Regions from separate parts of the Dysosmobacter sp. genome, predicted to be linked through region 1. Evidence: a T-box and tRNA genes for the amino acid it is inferred to sense, from the RefSeq annotation. Region 1 holds a T-box; the other regions hold tRNA genes.
What was found. The T-box of region 1 lies ahead of ACT67G_RS10705 (glycine--tRNA ligase). A T-box ahead of a tRNA ligase gene usually reads a tRNA of that ligase, here a tRNA-Gly.
Positions count from the first base shown of each region.

Region 2: it encodes a tRNA-Gly, which carries the amino acid that the T-box ahead of ACT67G_RS10705 (glycine--tRNA ligase) is inferred to sense. The anticodon was not compared.
Region 3: it encodes a tRNA-Gly, which carries the amino acid that the T-box ahead of ACT67G_RS10705 (glycine--tRNA ligase) is inferred to sense. The anticodon was not compared.

Region 1 covers NZ_DAWBAJ010000054.1:7,548-11,425, reverse strand. The annotation lists gene yidC (membrane protein insertase YidC) at 1-258, shown strand, start outside; gene jag (RNA-binding cell elongation regulator Jag/EloR) at 269-1,099, shown strand; T-box leader at 1,309-1,515, shown strand; gene ACT67G_RS10705 (glycine--tRNA ligase) at 1,582-3,018, shown strand; gene ACT67G_RS10700 (NCS2 family permease) at 3,232-3,878, shown strand, end outside.
Region 2 covers NZ_DAWBAJ010000001.1:32,480-36,357, forward strand. The annotation lists gene ACT67G_RS00165 (hypothetical protein) at 1-358, opposite strand, end outside; gene ACT67G_RS00170 (hypothetical protein) at 351-809, opposite strand; tRNA gene ACT67G_RS00175 (tRNA-Gly) at 1,054-1,127, opposite strand; gene ACT67G_RS00180 (D-alanyl-D-alanine carboxypeptidase family protein) at 1,273-2,412, shown strand; gene ACT67G_RS00185 (glucose-6-phosphate isomerase) at 2,559-3,878, shown strand, end outside.
Region 3 covers NZ_DAWBAJ010000043.1:12,217-16,094, forward strand. The annotation lists gene brnQ (branched-chain amino acid transport system II carrier protein) at 1-1,177, shown strand, start outside; tRNA gene ACT67G_RS09895 (tRNA-Gly) at 1,611-1,686, opposite strand; gene ACT67G_RS09900 (hypothetical protein) at 1,724-2,470, opposite strand; gene ACT67G_RS09905 (lactate utilization protein) at 2,507-3,100, opposite strand; gene ACT67G_RS09910 (YitT family protein) at 3,102-3,878, opposite strand, start outside.

The sequences.
Region 1 (3,878 bases):
GAAAACGCCCGGTATGAGGCCCGGCAGGCAGAGCGGCAAAAGCGCATCGAAGAGGGAAAGCGCCGTCAGGAGGAGCAGCGCCGTGAGGCGGCTCAGGTCCAGAAGCAGACCCTGAAGGAAAAGCGCAAGGCCGCCCAGGAGGCCAAGGCCGCCAAGGCCAAGAAGTCCAGCACCACCGAGGCCGGCCGCATCGGTGACCGTCCCTATGCCCGGGGCCGGTCCTACAAGGCGGACCGCTACGACAGTGAGACGAAGTGAGGAACGTGACATGAGAGAGTTTATCGATGTAACGGGTAAGACCGAGGACGAGGCCATTTCCAAGGCTCTCGCCCAGCTGGGTCTGGACCGGGACGACGTGTCCGTGGAGATTCTGGAGCGGGCGAAATCCGGCTTTTTGGGCCTGGGCAGCTGCCCGGCCAAGGTCCGGGTGAGCTACGGTCCCGAGGAAGAGGAGCCCACCGCCCCTGTCCAGGAGGAACAGCCCAAGAAGGCGGAGCCCAAGCCCCGCAGCGAAAAGCCCCAGCAGCCCAAGGTACGGGAAAAGGAGAAGAAGGAAGAACGCCCTGCTCCCGTGCAGGAGGAGAAGGCTCCCGCTGAGGAGACTGCTCCCGCCGTGGACCGGGGCGATGAAGTGAACGACGAGAAGGCCCAGGCCATTCGGAAGTTCCTCTCCGGATTGCTGGAGCAGATGGAGAGCCCTGCGGACATCCACATCTACCAGCCGGAAAAGGGCCGCTATCAGGTGATCCTGGAGGGGAAGAACCTGGGCGGGCTCATCGGCCGCCGGGGCGAGACCCTGGACGCCATCCAGCAGCTGACCAGCTATGCGGTCAACCGCAGCGGCAGCGGCCGGGTGCGGGTGCAGCTGGATGCCGAGAACTATCGGGCCAAGCGGGAGCAGAGCCTCCAGCACCTGGCCCGGAAGGTGGCCGCCAAGGTCACCAAGTACCGCCGCAGCGTCACCCTGGAGCCCATGAACGCCTACGAGCGCCATGTGATCCACACCGCGCTGCAGGATGTGCCCGGCGTCACCACCTACTCCACCGGTACCGAGCCCAACCGCCGCGTCATCGTGGCCTACGACCGGGAGAAGAAGTAAATCCATCCACAAAAAACAGCCCGAAGTGGAAAGCTTCGGGCTGTTTTTCTGTTTTCAGGCGGTTTTCCTGAAAAAGAGGGAACTGGGGCGGGATGTTCTCCACAAACTTTGAAATTTTGTGAAGAACTTTCGCTCTTTTGCGGGAAAACCGGGAGATTCTGCTGCCGGACTTGACAACCCCGGAAAAACGTGATAGCATGCACCATGTCAAAAAGGCTGTGACAGGGAGGAGTATCCCTTGTTTCCCGGGCAAGAGAGAGGGCGGATGGTGCGAGTCCTTGCGGGAGAGGGGAGAAGGCGTCCTGGAGCCGCGGAGCGGAAATGCCCCGCCGGTCCCCGCCGTTACCGGGAACGAAGTGCGTGCCAGCCAGGCACGAATTCAGGTGGAACCACGGATCGTTTGATTCGCCCTGAGCCCTTGGGCTCGGGGCGTTTTTTTGCCCTGAGTCGCAAAAAATTTACGACAGAAAAGGAGCATCCCCATGAAAAACAGCGAAAAGACCATGGAGAAGATCGTTGCCCTGTGCAAGGGCCGCGGCTTCATCTTCTCCGGCAGCGAGATCTACGGCGGCCTGGCCAATACCTGGGACTACGGCCCTCTGGGCGTGGAGCTCAAGAACAACGTCAAGAAGGCCTGGTGGAAGAAGTTCGTCCAGGAGAACCCCTATAACGTGGGCCTGGATGCCGCCATCCTCATGAACCCCCAGACCTGGGTGGCCTCCGGCCATCTGGGCGGCTTCTCCGACCCCCTGATGGACTGCAAGGAGTGCAAGGAGCGCTTCCGTGCCGATAAGCTCATCGAGGACTGGGCCGGTGAGAACGGTGTGGAGCTCCCCAAACCCATCGACGCCTTTTCCCAGGCGGAGATGAAGGAGTTTATCGAGTCCCACAACATCCCCTGCCCCAGCTGCGGCAAGCACAACTTCACCGACATCCGGCAGTTCAACCTGATGTTCAAGACCTTCCAGGGTGTCACCGAGGATGCCAAGAACACCGTGTACCTGCGTCCTGAGACCGCCCAGGGCATCTTCGTCAACTTCCAGAACGTCCAGCGCACCACCCGCAAGAAGCTGCCCTTCGGCGTCTGCCAGATCGGCAAGTCCTTCCGCAACGAGATCACCCCCGGCAACTTCACCTTCCGCACCCGGGAGTTCGAGCAGATGGAGCTGGAGTTCTTCTGCAAGCCCGGCACTGACCTGGAGTGGTTCCAGTATTGGCGCTCCTTCTGCAAGGAGTGGCTGCTGGGCCTCAACATCAGCGAGGAGCACCTGCGCCTGCGTGACCACAGCCCCGAGGAGCTGTGCTTCTACTCCAAGGGCACCACGGACTTCGAGTTCCTGTTCCCCTTCGGCTGGGGCGAGCTGTGGGGCGTGGCGGACCGCACCGACTACGACCTGACCCAGCACCAGAATACCTCCGGCAAGGACATGACCTACTTCGACCAGGAGACCGGCGAGCGGTATATCCCCTATGTGGTGGAGCCCTCCCTGGGCGCCGACCGCGTGACGCTGGCCTTCCTCATCGAGGCTTACGACGAGGAAGTGGTGGGCCAGGACAAGAAGGGCAACGACGACGTCCGCGTGGTCATGCACTTCCATCCGGCTCTCGCGCCCTTCAAGGCCGCCGTGCTGCCCCTCTCCAAGAAGGAAGTGCTGGCAGGCCCCGCCCAGGAGCTGCGCAATGAGCTTTCCAAGTACTTCATGGTGGACTACGACGACACCGGCTCCATCGGCAAGCGCTACCGCCGTCAGGACGAGATCGGCACCCCCTACTGCATTACGTTGGACTTTGAGACCGTGGGCGACGAGAATACCCCTGCCGACCACTGCGTCACCATCCGGGATCGCGACACCATGGAGCAGGTGCGGATCCCCATGGATCAGGTCAAGAGCTGGCTGGAGGAAAAGCTGGCCTACTGATCCCCATTTTCAACCAGCCTCAGGGCCGGCGGATTTCCACCCGCCGGCCCTCTTTTTTTGAAAAGTTTCAAAAGTATCAAAAAATTTGTATGTCCCGCCAAAAAAAGGTCAGCCTTTTCTCCCAGGCGGACACTTGTATTTCCTCTTGGGATTTTTTATGATAATGACAGAGAGATGTGCGCAAAAGCACTTGAAATGAGAAAGGAGCAAATTATGGAAAAGATCTTCCGACTACAGCAAAACGGCACCACCGTCCGCACGGAGATCCTGGCCGGCCTCACCACCTTCATGACCATGGCCTACATCATCGCCCTGAACCCGAACCTGCTGACAAACTTTGATACAGGCTCGGCCCTCTGGAACGGCGTGTTCCTGGCTACCTGCATCGCCTCCGCCCTGGCCATGTTCTGCATGGCGTTCCTGGCCAACAAGCCCTTCGCCCTGGCCCCCGGCATGGGCCTCAACAGCTTCTTTGCCGTGGTGGTATCCAACATCGTGAGCCTCACCGGCATGAGCTATGTGGAGTCCTTCCAGTCCGCCCTGGTGATCATCCTGCTGGAGGGCATCCTCTTTTTGATCCTGTCCGTTCTCAACATCCGGGAAAAGATTGTGGACGCCATCCCCCTGGGCGTGCGCCTGGGCATCGCCCCCGCCATCGGCCTCATGCTCATGAACATCGGCCTTGGATCCAACGTGGGCGTCTACTCCGAGACCGGCGGCCCCTTCTACGTGATGCGTGACTTCTTCGGCGCTCTGACTCCCAGCGTGGCCCAGACCACCATGGGCAGCGGCTACTCCACCATGGTCCTCACGGTGGTGACCATGTTCGTGGGCGTGTTCGTGATTGTGATTCTGGCAAA
Region 2 (3,878 bases), on a different contig from region 1:
TCATCCAAAGACCGCTGGTGCCGTTGGGCGCCGTATACTGCTTGGCAGCCGCGGGATCCTTGGTGTGGGTAATGCTCCAAAGAGCCGGTGTGTTGGAGGGGAGCTCCCCGGGATAATTGGCCGCGTTGTGGGGGGTAATCAGGGTAAAGACCTGGCGCTCCCCGTCCACTTCCTCCCAGACAGGCGCACCCACCGGCCAGAGGGAGTAATCCTTCTGTGGGTCATATTGGGGGATGGCCTCCTCCCGGGCAATGAGCGCCGTACCATCCAGGGAAGCTGCCTGGCTGCGCAGACTGGCAGCGTCTGCGGCGCCCTTGGCCCGCATGGCCTCATTGGCCAGCTCATACACTTCACTCACCGCTCTCCACCCCCTCCCGATAGGCGGCCATCAGGCCGTCCTCTTTCTCCTGGGCCTCCAGTTCTACCTGGGCTGCCTGCGCCTGGGCCGCCTCTGCCTGCTGGGCCAGGGTATCCGCCTGGGCCTGCAGCTGGGCCATCTGAGTCTGGTAGCCGCTGACGTCTCCCAGATATTGAGACTGCACCTGCAGTTCCACGGTATAGCTGCGGGTGGCGCTGTCATAGGTGATGCGCACCACATCAAAGCTGTACCCCTCCGGCAGGCCTGTCTCCTCTGGGCGGTCCGAGCGCAGATGCTCCACCGCGGGCTTTTCCCAGGAGATGGCCTCGATCTGGGGGAGTTCTGCAAACTCCCGCTCAATGACCACTTTGTAGCGGCCGTTGGCACTTCCCCGCAGAATCAGTCCGGCCGTGACGCCGTTGATCCTCCAGGTCTGTCCGTAAAGACTCATGATTGTTCCTCCTCTCATGATCATGATTGGGAGCTCCCGCCGGGTCCCGATGGTCCCAGGGCGGGGCCGCTCCTGATAAACGGCCCCGAGCCGCCTCTCTTGCACAGATTCGTGCAAGCAGAGGCAAAATTTTTATATAAAAAACGGACATCCCTGAGGATGTCCGTTTTTCTCCCGCAAAGGTCTCGCAGCTTTCTGCCAAAACAAAAAAATCGTCGCAGGCGAATGATCGCCTGCGACGAGCTGGAGCGGCTGATGGGAGTCGAACCCACCTATGCAGCTTGGGAAGCTGCCGTTCTACCGATGAACTACAGCCGCATCTTTTGAAGTCGAAGTGTATTATAGCAAAACTTTTCCGCTTTTGCAACAAGAAAAATGGCGAACTCTTCTGTGGGGCTTCCCGCAGGGGCATGAACGTCCCATTTCTCTCATAAGATGAGCCAACGGGAAAAGGAGGATCGCCATGAAAAAACTGTTGGCCCTGGTGTGCGCGGTGCTGTGTCTCACCGTCAACGTGGGAGCGCTGGACCTTTCGGCGCCCTCGGCGCTGCTGATGGAAAAGGAGACGGGCACCGTACTCTTTGCCAAAAACGAACACGAAAAGCTGGAACCGGCCAGCGTCACGAAAATTATGACGCTGCTTTTGACCATGGAAGCCATTGACTCCGGACAGCTCCACTACGACGACGTGATCACCGCCTCGGCCCACGCCTGTTCCATGGGCGGCTCCCAGATCTGGCTGAAGGAAAACGAACAGATGACGGTCTCGGATATGCTCAAAGCCGTGTGTGTAGTCTCCGCCAACGACTGCGCCGTGGCACTGGCGGAGGCGGTGGCCGGCAGTGAGGAGGCTTTCGTGGAGCGGATGAACCAGCGGGCGTCGGAGCTGGGCATGAACGACACCACCTTCAAAAATGCCACCGGGCTGCCCGCCCAGGGCCATGTCACCTCCGCCTATGACATCGCCCTCATGAGCCGGGAGCTGATTTTGCATCACCCGGACATCCGCCAGTACACCACCATCTGGATGGATACGCTGCGGGACGGCGCCTCCCAGCTGGCGAACACCAACCGGCTCATCCGCTTCTACAACGGCGCAACAGGCCTGAAGACCGGCTCCACCGACTCCGCCCTCTACTGCCTCTCCGGCACGGCGGAGCGGGATGGCATGGAGCTCATCTCCGTGATCCTCAAGGCCCCCACCTCCGCCCAGCGCTTTGAGGATGCCCAGGCGCTTTTGAACATGGGCTTTTCCACCTACACCCTGATCCACGCCGTTCCGGAGACCCCTCTGGCGCCGGTGCCGGTGTCTCTGGGCACTCAGGCCACCGTGCAGCCGGTGGTGGGTGAGGGCGGTACCCTGGTGCTGGAAAAGGCCCTGGCAGCGGGGCTCACCCAAACCATCACCCTGGCGGAGTCCGTGGAAGCCCCGGTGGCCGCCGGAGACCAGCTGGGCACCCTGCAGCTTTTCAGCGGGGAGACCCCCGTGGCGGAACTTCCTCTGCTGGCAGGGGAAGACGTCCCCCGGATCACATACCGCGAGATGTTCTCCCGGGTACTGCGCACCGCCTTTCTCTGCGCCGGCGCGCCAAGCCAGCAGTGAGTGCCTTTCTGGAAACTTTTTCCGCTTTCCATCCCGGAGCGACGCTTTTCTCTTGCCCACCGGGCGGCGGGATGCTATACTGTTGTCGCAGAAAAAATTTCCGGGCGGCCTGAAGCCGCCCAATACAAAAGAAGGGACGATCTCTTATGCTGAACGTCAAGCTTTTTCATATGAAGTCCTTCCTGCCCATGCCCTATGAGGAGGCGCTGGCTCCCCGTCTGAAGATTGCCCACGACAAGCTGCAAAACGGCAGCGGCGCCGGCGGCGACTTCACCGGATGGGTTCACCTGCCCAGGGACTACGACAAGGAGGAGTTTGCCCGCATCAAGGCGGCCGCTGCCCGGATCCAGTCCAACTCCCAGGCGTTGGTGGTCATCGGCATCGGCGGATCCTATCTGGGCGCCCGGGGCGTCATCGAGTGCCTGTGCTCCCCCAACTATAACCTTAAGAAGAAGAACACCCCCAACATCTACTTCGTGGGCAACGGCCTCTCTGCTGACTCCATGCAGGAGGTGTTGGATCTGCTGGAAGGCGTGGACTTTACCGTAAACGTCATCTCCAAGTCCGGCACCACCACCGAGCCCGCCGTGGCCTTCCGCTTCTTCCGGGAAGCCCTGGAGAAGAAGTACGGCAAGGACGGTGCCCGGCAGCGCATTATCGCCACCACGGATAAGGCCCGGGGCGCCCTCAAATCCCTGGCCGACGCCGAGGGGTGGGAGACCTTCGTGGTGCCCGACGACGTGGGCGGGCGGTACAGCGTGCTCACCGCCGTGGGCCTGCTGCCCATCGCCGTGGCCGGCGTGGACATCGACGAGCTGATGGCCGGAGCCGCCCGGATGATGGAGCGCTGCGGCGTCACGGGCTTCGACTGCCCCGCCTGGCAGTACGCCGCCATTCGCTATGAGCTCTACCGCTCCGGCCGTTCTGTGGAACTGCTGGCCTGCTACGATCCCGCTTTCCGCTTCATGGCCGAGTGGTGGAAGCAGCTCTACGGCGAGAGCGAGGGCAAGGACGGCAAGGGCCTGTTCCCTGCCAGCGTGGAATTTACCGCGGATCTGCACTCCATGGGCCAGTACATCCAGCAGGGCAAGCGTCTGATGTTTGAGACGGTGGTGCGCCTGGGTGCTTCCAGGTGCCGGCTGGCTGTGCCCCGGGACGAAGCCGACGGCGACGGCCTGAACTTCCTGGCTGGGGCGGACATGGACTTCATCCGGGACCGCGCCATGGAGGGCACCCTTCTGGCCCACACCGAGGGCGGCGTTCCCAATGTCATCGTGGAGACCGACGGCAAGTCCGCCGGTGATCTGGGCGAGCTCATCTACTTCTTTGAGTATTCCTGCGGCCTGTCCGGATATCTGCTGGATGTGAACCCCTTTGACCAGCCCGGTGTGGAGGCCTACAAGAAGAACATGTTTGCCCTGCTGGGCAAGCCCGGCTACGAGGACCGCAAGGCCGAGCTGGAGGCC
Region 3 (3,878 bases), on a different contig from region 1:
GGGCCTGGAATCCGGCAAGGAGTGGTTTATCGGTTTTCTTTGCTACTATCTGGCGGATATCGGACTTGCCCTGCTGGCCCTCTTTGCCATCCAGTTCCGGGGCGGCACAGACGGCCTGACCCGCCGCATCGGGCGGATCCCCTCCAAGCTGCTGATGAGCGCCATCGTCCTTTGTATCGGCCCCATGCTGGCCATTCCCAGGACGGCGGCCACCACCTATGAGATGTCCGTGATGCCGCTGGCGTCCGGCGTCTCCCCCGTGCTGTTCTCCGTGCTCTTCTTCCTGCTGATCCTGCTGCTGTGTCTGCGGGAATCGGCAGTGGTGGACATTGTGGGCAAAATCCTGACACCGCTGCTGCTGGCGGGACTGCTGATCCTCATCGTCCGGGGCGTTCTGGATCCCATCGGCCCTGTCCCTGACCACACCCTGGTGGACAACGTCCCCTTCACCGGCATTGAGGCGGGCTATCAGACCATGGACGTGCTGGCAGCCCTGGTCTTCGGCGCCATTATTCTCAAAAGCGCCGAGAACAAGGGCCACACCGCTCCCCGGGACAAGGCCGTGGTGGTGTCCGGCGCCAGTATCGTGGCAGGCTGTGCCCTGCTGGTGGTATATCTGGGATTGACCTATCTGGGCGTCACCACCTCCCGCTTCTTCGGGTTGGATGTGGATCGGACTTATCTGGTCATCGCCATCGTGCGCAATCTGCTGGGCAGCTGGGGCGTATGGCTCTTCGCGGTGGTGGCGGCTCTGGCCTGTGTCACCACGGCGGTAGCCCTGGTAAGCTCTGCCGCCTCCTATTTCTCCAAGCTCTCCGGAGGGCGCCTCTCCTACACGGTACTGACGGTAGTGGTATGTGTGTTCAGCGCCGTAGTGTCCAATTTCGGCCTGGAGCAGATCATCTCCATTGCCGCTCCCATCCTCAATGTGGTCTATCCCCCGGCACTGGTTTTGATCCTGCTGTCCTTCTTCGACCGCTTTATCAAAAACGACTGGGTCTTCCGCCTGGCCGCGCTGGGTGCACTGCTGTTCAGTCTTCTGGAGGTAGTCTCCGGCTTTGGCCTCACCCTCCCCATCCTGAAACTGATGCCCTTGGCCAGTCTGGGCTTTGGCTGGGTGATTCCCGCCCTGGTATGCGGCGCGGTGGGCTTCCTGATCCCCAGCCGGAAATCATAACTGCAATGAAAAGGCCCCGTCCAAAAGGACGGGGCCTTTTTCCCTGTCAACGAAAAACACACCATTCTTTGTTGAAAGAATACGTAAGGACCGATACGGAGGGTGTCCATAAAGAAACCGCTCACAGGGCGGCCGCCAACCGCGGGCCCAGTGCAGCGGGCCGCGGTTGGGAGCGAGGAGCAGCAGAATGAGCGTGCGATTCGCTATGTAATGAAATAAAAAAGCGCATCGCACGCGATATGTCGCTTGTGACGAGCCGGAGCGGGCAACGAGGCTCGAACCCGCTTCCAGGCATCCCGCAAATGGCTTCCCGCCATTTGCAGGAGCCCTGCCTCCCCTCACATTCAACGTGCTGCGCACAGGTGGAGGCACCTCGTTCTCTTCTTCCCATCAACGAAAAACACCCCATCCTTTCGGATGAGGTGTCCTCTTTTGGAGCGGGCAACGAGGCTCGAACTCGCTACCTCCACCTTGGCAAGGTGGCGCTCTACCAGATGAGCTATGCCCGCGAGACAAGGAGTATTTTAACAAAGGGATAGGAAATTGTCAACCCCCTGTCTCTAAATTTTCAGGATTTTTTTCATCGGCTGTTTCCGCACCGGAGGATCCCGTCTCACCGCCGCTTTGGGCCGTTCCGGGGTCCCCCTCTATACCGCTCAGTGCAAACTCGATCAGCCCCACCTGACCCTGAGCAGGATAGTAGTACACAGACCACTCCGGCCCCTCCGTGAGCCCCAGCTCCTCCCGAAGGCGGGTCACCACTTCCTCCACCTGGGCCCGGTCATCTTCCCGCCAATAGCCGATCCGTACCGCCAGTTCCGTCCGTCCCTCTGCAACAGCGGTGCTCAGCAGGCTATACACCGCCTCTGTACTGGTGGCGTTCACCACCGCCTGGATCTGCTCTGCGGTACGGCGGTAGCTGATCTGCACGGGGGCCTCGTAATACCCCCGCTGGGCCTGGCTGGTAAAGGTGATGAACTCCACGGCGTAGGCGCCCATGGCCGTCTCCTGCTTGACCTCATTGGTAGCCCGCTCCAGGGTCTGGGACACAGAGAGGTCGTCCTCAAAGTTATAGAGGCGCAGCGTGGCTGTCTCCGTGTGCTGGCCGATGAGGATCAGCAGGTCATTGACAATGTCCTGATAGCTCTCCGCCCGCAGCGTTCCGGCAGCCTCGCTCTCCCAGAACTTGCTGACGTGGGGCTCCACGGTGCTGTACTCCCGTTCCAGCAGGGAGGCGCATCCCGTCAGCAGCAGGCACACAGCCGCCGTCAGCGTCAGAAACCGTATTTTCACAGGATCCGCCTCCCTTCTCAAAGGTACCCATGGACTTTACAATCCCAAGTCCTCGTCCACCAGGATCACTTCCATCTCCATATCCATGATGGCAGTCCACAGCACTGCAAGGCCGCAGCAGATCCGGTCAGGGCTCTTGCAGTCGTAGCACCGGTCTCCCTTGATGGCGCAGGGCGTCTTTCTTCCCAGGCGCTGGGCGTTCTTGGGGGCCGCGATGTTCCGGGCCCGCCACAGGGCCTCGTCATAGGTGGGAGCCAGCTTGTTGCGGCCGATGACGAAATACACCTTCTCATGGCCGTACAGGGTGGAAGCAATCCGGTTGCCGTAGCCGTCGATGTTCAAGATCTCGCCTGTCTCCGCCAGGCCATTGGCGGAAGTGATGTACACCTGGGCAGAAGCAGAGCGTACCCGGTCTCCCGCCCCGTTGACCCAGTGCCAGTATACGGTATTGTGTGCGGACAGGCGCTCATAGACACCCAGTTCCTGCAGAGTCAGGGATCCGCCCAGGCCCACGGTCTTTTCGTCCACAGCGCCGTCCAGATAGTTGGCAGCCTCCGCCCCGGTGGCAAAGGTCTTCACCTGAAACCCCCGCTCCCGCAGGCTTTTCTCCACATTCGCAAAATCCGCCATGTCAGATTTCCTCCTTCTGATAGTCGCCGAAGCCCTCGCCCAGCACATCGTGGGCGTCACACACAATCATAAACGCGCCGGGATCGATCTCGTGAACGGTCTTCTTCACCTGGACGATGGCCTTTTGCTTAAAGGCCACCATCAAAATCTGTTTTTCCCGCCCGGTGTAGGCGCCCTGCCCCCGCAGCAGCGTCACGCCCATGTCCAGCTCCCCCAGCAGGTGCCGGGACAGCTCCTCCCAGCGGTCGGAGATGATGTAGGCCACCTTGGAGGTATCCAGGCCATAGAGTACCGTATCCATGACCCGGGTGGCCACAAAGATGCCTACGGCACCGTAGAGGGCGGCCTCCACCCGGCCGAACACCGCCGCCGCCAGCGCCAGCACAATGAAGTCCGGCACCAGCATCAGCTTGCCCATCGGCAGCCAGGGAAGCTTGAGCTTCAGAAGGCGGGCCACCACGTCGGTGCCGCCGGTGGTGGCGCCCTGGGAAAAGACGATGCCCAGGCCCACACCCATCAGCGCTCCGCCGCACAGGCAGGAGAGCATGGGGTCCATGGGGGCGAAGGGATAGAGGGCGGCAATCACATCGATGGCCACCGAGCTCACCGCCATGGAAAAGAGGGACGAGGCCAGCAGGTGGAATCCGATGAACTTCCACCCCGCAAGAAACAGCGGCACGTTCAGCAAAAAGGACAGCACGCCCACGGAGAGGGCCGGGACTACGGCGTTCATGACCTGTGCCAGGCCCGTCACACCGCCCATGGCCACCTGGTTGGG